Regions from separate parts of the Kitasatospora sp. NPDC088783 genome, predicted to be linked through region 2. Evidence: riboswitches for the same ligand, from Rfam matches in the RefSeq annotation. Region 2 holds a riboswitch; the other holds the start of a gene.
What was found. Region 2 has a riboswitch for S-adenosylmethionine ahead of thrC (threonine synthase). Riboswitches for the same ligand answer to the same signal wherever they lie in the genome.
Positions count from the first base shown of each region.

Region 1 (3,202 bases), on a different contig from region 2:
GGGTCACACTGGGCCGTTCGGCCGGGGCCGCCCGGCGTGGGCACACATATAAGAGGACGAGCACCAGGAAGCAGGGGCCATGGCGCAGCACTCCGACGAGACGCTCACCGTTCTCGTCTACAGCGACGACCGCAACACCCGTGAGCAGGTGACCCTCGCCCTCGGCAGGCGGCCCGCCGCGGACGTCCCCGCCCTCGACTACCTGGAGTGCGCCACCGCGCCCGCGGTGCTGCGCGCCCTGGAGAAGGGCGGCGTCGACCTCTGCGTCCTGGACGGCGAGGCCGCCCCGGTCGGCGGGCTCGGCCTGACCCGGCAGCTGAAGGACGAGATCTACGGCTGCCCGCCGGTCCTGGTGGTGATCGGCCGGCCGCAGGACTCCTGGCTCGCCGCCTGGAGCCGGGCCGACGCCGCGATCTCCCACCCGGTCGACCCGGTCGGCCTCGCCGACGCCGCGACCGCGCTGCTGCGGGCCCGGCTCGCCCGGCGGGCGCCCGCCGGACGCTGACCGGCGCCGCCGCGTCTCAGCTGGAGAGAAGGGGGCGGCAACCCGGGGCGGCCGTCCCCGCTCGCTCGATAGGCTGACGTCGTTTCTTCGGGATTCCTCCGGGACGATGACGAGAGCTGGAGTCAGCCATGGTGAACGCGCACTCTGCGAACGGCGGTAGCGAGCCCGCGCAGGTGGTCCGCACCTGGCCCGACCTGCTCAGCTCGCTGCTCCAGGGCAACGACCTCTCGCAGGCCGACACCGCCTGGGCGATGGACCGGATCATGAGCGGCGAGGCCAGCCCCGTCCAGGTGGGCGGCTTCCTGATCGCGATGCGCGGCAAGGGCGAGACGGTCGAGGAGATCGCCGGCCTGGTCGAGGCGATGTACGCGCACGCGGTGCCGCTGGACGTCCCCGGCCCGGCGGTCGACATCGTCGGCACCGGCGGCGACCGGGCCAGGACGGTCAACATCTCCACCATGTCCGCGGTGGTCGCCGCCGCCGCCGGGGCGAAGGTGGTCAAGCACGGGAACCGGGCCTCCTCCTCGGCCTCCGGCTCCTCCGACGTGCTCGGCCGCCTCGGCATCAACCTGGAACTGCCCGCCGACCGGGTCGCGGCGGTGGCCGAGGAGGTCGGCCTGACCTTCTGCTTCGCCGCCAAGTTCCACCCCTCGATGCGGCACACCGCCCAGGCGCGGGCCGAACTGGCCGTCCCGACGGTCTTCAACATCCTCGGCCCGCTCACCAACCCGGCCAGGGTCACCTCGCACGCCGTCGGCTGCTTCGACACCCGGCTGGCCGGCCTGATCGCCGGCGTGCTGGCCCGGCGCGGCGCGCAGGGGCTGGTCTTCCGGGGGGACGACGGGCTCGACGAGTTGACCGTCACCACCACCTCGCACGTCTGGGTGATCCGCGACGGCGAGGTGACGGAGACCGGGTTCGACCCGCGCGAGGTGGGGATCGAGCTGGTCGGGATCGAGGCCCTGCGCGGCGCCGACGCCGAGCACAACGCGGACGTCGCCCGGCGGGTCCTGAACGGCGAGCGCGGGCCGGTGCGGGACGCCGTCCTGCTCAACAGCGCCGCCGCGCTGGTCGCGCTGGAGCTCGCGGAGGCGCCGCTCACCGCGCAGATCGCGACGGCGATGGAGCGGACCGCGGCGGCGATCGACTCGGGGGCGGCGGGGGCGCTGCTGAAGCGCTGGGCGGAGGCGACGCAGGCGTAGCGGACGCCCGTCCGGGGGCCGGGGCCGTCGTTCCCCGGCCCCTCGGCCGTCCCGCGCCTTCTCGCCATGTGGACGGGTGTTGAGACGGGACGCGTCTCGTGTACTGTTTTCGCCAGGTCATGAGTGACAGCGCGAAGCCCCAGCTGGCTGTCCGGCAACCCTCCGTCCGTGGCGGGGTGCCCTGGGTGAGGACCAGGCCGTGCGGCGACCAGTCCGCGCGGCAAGCGCGGACTTCCGGTGCAGCTCCTCCGGGGTCCTGACCCGTGGAGGAGTGCACCCATGTCTGTGACCACCGAGATCTGCGAGCCGCTGGCGGTGCTGGGCGGGGACGTCGAGGTGCCGCTGGCTTCCGGCGAGAAGGTCGGCTACGCGGCGCTGGACTACGCGGCGAGCGCTCCGGCGCTGAAGCGGGTGTGGGACGACGTCGCGGCGTACGCGCCGTACTACGGGTCGGTGCACCGGGGGGCCGGGTACCTGTCGCAGCTGTCGACCGACCTGTTCGAGCAGAGCCGGCGGACCGTCGCCGAGTTCCTGGGCCTGCGGGACGGGGACCAGGTGGTGTTCACCCGGGCGACCACCGACTCGCTGAACCTGCTGGCGGGGGCGGTCCCGGCCGGGACCGAGGTGTTCGCCTTCGAGACCGAGCACCACGCCTCGCTGCTGCCGTGGCGGCGCGAGGGCCTGACGGTGCGCTACCTGCGGGCGCCGCGGTCGCACGCGGAGGCGGTGGCGGCCCTGGAGGAGGCCCTGCTGGGGGCGGCCGAGGGGCCGAAGCTGTTCTGCGTGACCGGGGCGTCGAACGTGACCGGCGAGCTGTGGCCGGTCGGGGAGCTGACCGCCGTCGCGCACCGCTACGGCGCCCGGGTGGTGCTGGACGCGGCCCAGCTGGCGCCCCACCACCGGGTCTCGGTGCGGGAGTTGGACGTCGACTGGGTGGCGTTCTCCGGGCACAAGCTGTACGCGCCGTTCGGCGCCGGGGTGCTGGCGGGCCGCTCGGACTGGCTGGACGCCGCCGAGCCGTACCTGGCCGGCGGCGGGGCGAGCCGGACGGTGGCCCGCGAGCTGGACGGCTCGGTGGCGGTGGAGTGGCACACCGGCCCGGCGCGGCACGAGGCCGGTTCGCCGAACGTGATCGGTGCGTACGCGATCGCCTCGGCCTGCCGGGCGCTGGACGAGGCCGGCTTCGAGGTGCTGGAGGCCCGGGAGCGGGCGCTGGTGGCGAAGCTGACCGAGGGCCTGGCGGCGATCCCCGAGGTGCGGGTGCTCAGCCTGTTCGGCGAGGGCTCCGACCGGGTCGGCGTGGTGTCGTTCGTGGTGCGCGGCTGGAACAGCTCGCACTTCTCGGCCGCGCTCTCCGCCGAGTACGGCATCGGCGTCCGGGACGGGCTGTTCTGCGCCCACCCGCTGGTGCGCACCCTGCTCGGCGGTGAGGAAAGCGCCCCGAGCGAGTGCGGGGCGCCGGAGTCCTCGCTGCCGGGGGAGCGCAGCCTGAACG
Region 1 covers NZ_JBIVKJ010000010.1:223,394-226,595, reverse strand. The annotation lists gene ACIP60_RS26590 (hypothetical protein) at 80-505, shown strand; gene trpD (anthranilate phosphoribosyltransferase) at 634-1,707, shown strand; SAM riboswitch class IV at 1,823-1,940, shown strand; gene ACIP60_RS26580 (aminotransferase class V-fold PLP-dependent enzyme) at 1,987-3,202, shown strand, end outside.
Region 1: linked by a shared signal. The riboswitch ahead of ACIP60_RS26580 (aminotransferase class V-fold PLP-dependent enzyme) and the one ahead of thrC (threonine synthase) in region 2 are both predicted to bind S-adenosylmethionine.

Region 2 (3,202 bases):
CGGGGGGCGTTCGGTGGCCGGGACAGGGTGGGTGCGGGGGGTGAAGCCGGCCGGGGTGCGGGTGTACTGGGTGAGCAGCGGGCGGACCAGGTCGGGGTCGGCCTTGAGGCGGTGGGCGCGGTCCAGCCGCTCCAGGGCGGTGCGGTAGATGGTGGCGGCCATCCGGCCGAGGGCCTGGCCGTCCTGGTGCCGGTGGTGCCGCACGCCCACGTCGACCTGGGCCAGCGCGTCCAGCCCGGCCAGCTCCAGGGCGTCCACCAGCAGGCCGAGCTCGACGCCGTAGCCGGTCGGGAAGGGCAGCCGCTCCAGCAGGCCGCGGCGGGCCGCGTACTCGCCGCCGAGCGGCTGGACGAAGCCCGCGAGCTGCGGCCAGTGCAGGCTGAGCAGCGGGCGGGCGACCAGTTCGGTGACCCGGCCGCCGCCGGCCGGGACGACGGCGCCGTCGGCCTCGAACGGCCGGTCGTACATGGCCTTGACCAGGTGCAGGCCGGGGTCGGTGAGCAGCGGGCCGATGATGCCGGAGACGAACGCCGGGTCGAACTCGCGCAGGTCGGCGTCGACGAAGCAGACGATCGCGCCGCTGGTGGCGAGCAGCGAGCGCCACAGCACCTCGCCCTTGCCGGGCTCGGCGGGCAGCCGGGGCAGCAGCGCGTCGCGGTGCACCACCCGGGCGCCGGCCGCGGCCGCGGCGGCGGCGGTGCCGTCCCGCGAGCCGGAGTCGACCACCACCAGCTCGTCCACCAGGGGGACGCGCTCGACCAGCTCGGCCCGGATCGCGGCGACGATCTCGCCGACGGTGGACTCCTCGTCCAGCGCGGGCAGCACCACGCTCACCGTGCCGGCCGCCCCGGCGGCGCGCTTGGCGGCCAGCAGCAGGTCGAGCGGCCGGTCGGCGGCCGTCCACGAACGGCGGCGCAGCCAGTCGGCCACCTCCGGCAGTACCCCGGGCTCGGGCTGCTCCGGCACGTCTCGCTCCCTGTCTCGGTTCGTCTCGGTTCGTCTCGGGTGTCGGACGCGGGGGTCGGTCCGAGCGGGCCTTCGGATACAGTCTTGGTATCGCGATCGCGCCTTCGCACCCGGGGGTCGCTCGCAGCGTACGACCACAACTTCACAGAGCTCATCCAGAGGGACTGAGGGAACGGCCCGTTGAAGTCCCGGCAACCCTCCCGCGCGGCCTGCAGGCCCGGCGGGACAGGTGCCAATTCCGTCCCGGACGCGACCGCGATCCGGGGAAGATGAGGAGAAAGGGCCTCGCCACCATGGCTGTTGACACCGCCGCACCCACCACCGTCGACCTCGGTCCGGCGACCGCGCTGTCCTGTCGCGAGTGCGGTGCGCGCTCCCCGCTCGGCCCGGACTTCGCCTGTCCCGAGTGTTTCGGCCCGCTGGAGATCGCCTACGACTACACGGGCTACGACGCCGAGGAGCTGCGCAAGCGGATCGAGGCCGGCCCGGCGTCGATCTGGCGCTACGCCCCGCTGCTGCCCGTCCCGGCCGACGTGGCCGGCAAGCCGAACCTGAACCCGGGCTGGACCCCGCTGGTCAAGGCCGACAACCTGGGCCGCGAGCTGGGCTTCACCGCGCAGCTGCACGTCAAGGACGACTCGGGCAACCCGACCCACTCCTTCAAGGACCGGGTGGTGGCCTGCGCGATCGAGGCCGCCCGGGCCTTCGAGTTCACCACGCTCTCCTGCTCCTCCACCGGCAACCTGGCCGGCGCGGTGGGCGCCGCCGCCGCCCGGGCCGGCTTCAAGTCCTGCGTGTTCATCCCGCACGACCTGGAGCAGGGCAAGGTCGTGATGGCCGGGGTGTACGGCGGCGAGCTGGTCGGCATCGACGGCAACTACGACGACGTGAACCGTTTCTGCTCCGAGCTGATCGGCGACCCGGCCGGCGAGGGCTGGGGCTTCGTGAACGTCAACCTGCGCCCGTACTACGGCGAGGGCTCCAAGACCCTGGCGTTCGAGATCTGCGAGCAGCTCGGCTGGCGGCTGCCCGACCAGATCGTCATCCCGATCGCCTCCGGCTCCCAGCTCACCAAGATCGACAAGGGCCTGCAGGAGCTGATCAAGCTCGGCCTGGTCGAGGACAAGCCCTACAAGATCTTCGGCGCCCAGGCCGAGGGGTGCTCCCCGGTCTCCGCGGCCTTCAAGGCCGGCCGCGACGTGATCAAGCCGGTCAAGCCGGACACCATCGCCAAGTCGCTGGCGATCGGCAACCCGGCCGACGGCCCGTACGTGCTGGACATCGCCCGCCGCACCGGCGGCGCGGTCGAGGACGTCACCGACGCCGAGGTGGTCGAGGCGATCAAGCTGCTCGCCCGCACCGAGGGGATCTTCGCCGAGACCGCGGGCGGCGTCACCGTCGGCGTGCTGAAGAAGCTGGTCGAGAACGGCCTGCTCGACCCGTCCAAGGAGACCGTCGCGATCAACACCGGCGACGGCCTCAAGACCCTCGACGCGGTCGCCGACGCCGGCATGACCGCCGTGATCCGCCCGACGCTGGAGTCCTTCCGCGCCGCCGGCCTCGCCACCGCCTGACCCCCAGCCGTAGGACACCCCACGCCCCGAGGAGCACCGCATGAGCGCCACCGTCCGCATCCCGACCATCCTGCGCACCTACACCGGCGGCGCCGCCGAGGTGACCGCCGAGGGCGCCACCCTGGCCGCCGTCATCGCGGACCTGGAGGCGAACCACGCCGGCATCGCCGCCCGGCTGCTGGACGACGGCGGCAAGCTGCGCCGCTTCGTCAACGTGTACGTGAACGACGACGACGTGCGCTTCGCCGAGGGCCTGGAGACCGAGATCAAGGACGGCGCCTCGGTGTCGATCATTCCGGCGGTGGCCGGCGGCTGCTGACCCGGCCCGCATTCCCGCAGCCGCCGCCCGGTCCGGAATTCAATTACCCGGACCGGGCGGCGGCTCCGTGCGTACCGCGGCCAATGGGCCGCGCACCTGCGGTTCTCCCGTCCGGCGGGCCGCCGGAATTCCGCCGGGGCCCGGGGAGTAGAGTGCCGGGCAGGGCCGTTCCCCTCCCCGGCCCGGTTCAATCCTCGATTACCGCACCGCGCCCCGCCCGGCCGGGCCGCCTCCCGTCCCGCGCCCCGAGACGTGCGCCGGGCGGCTTTCCCCGCCTTCTGTCAGGCCGCCGTCAGAATTGTTCCGGCGTTTTGCGGTGACGCGTCCGTTATGTCCCGCCGCA
Region 2 covers NZ_JBIVKJ010000003.1:770,290-773,491, reverse strand. The annotation lists gene ACIP60_RS12010 (glucosyl-3-phosphoglycerate synthase) at 1-966, opposite strand, end outside; SAM riboswitch class I at 1,115-1,242, shown strand; gene thrC (threonine synthase) at 1,260-2,540, shown strand; gene ACIP60_RS12000 (MoaD/ThiS family protein) at 2,581-2,859, shown strand.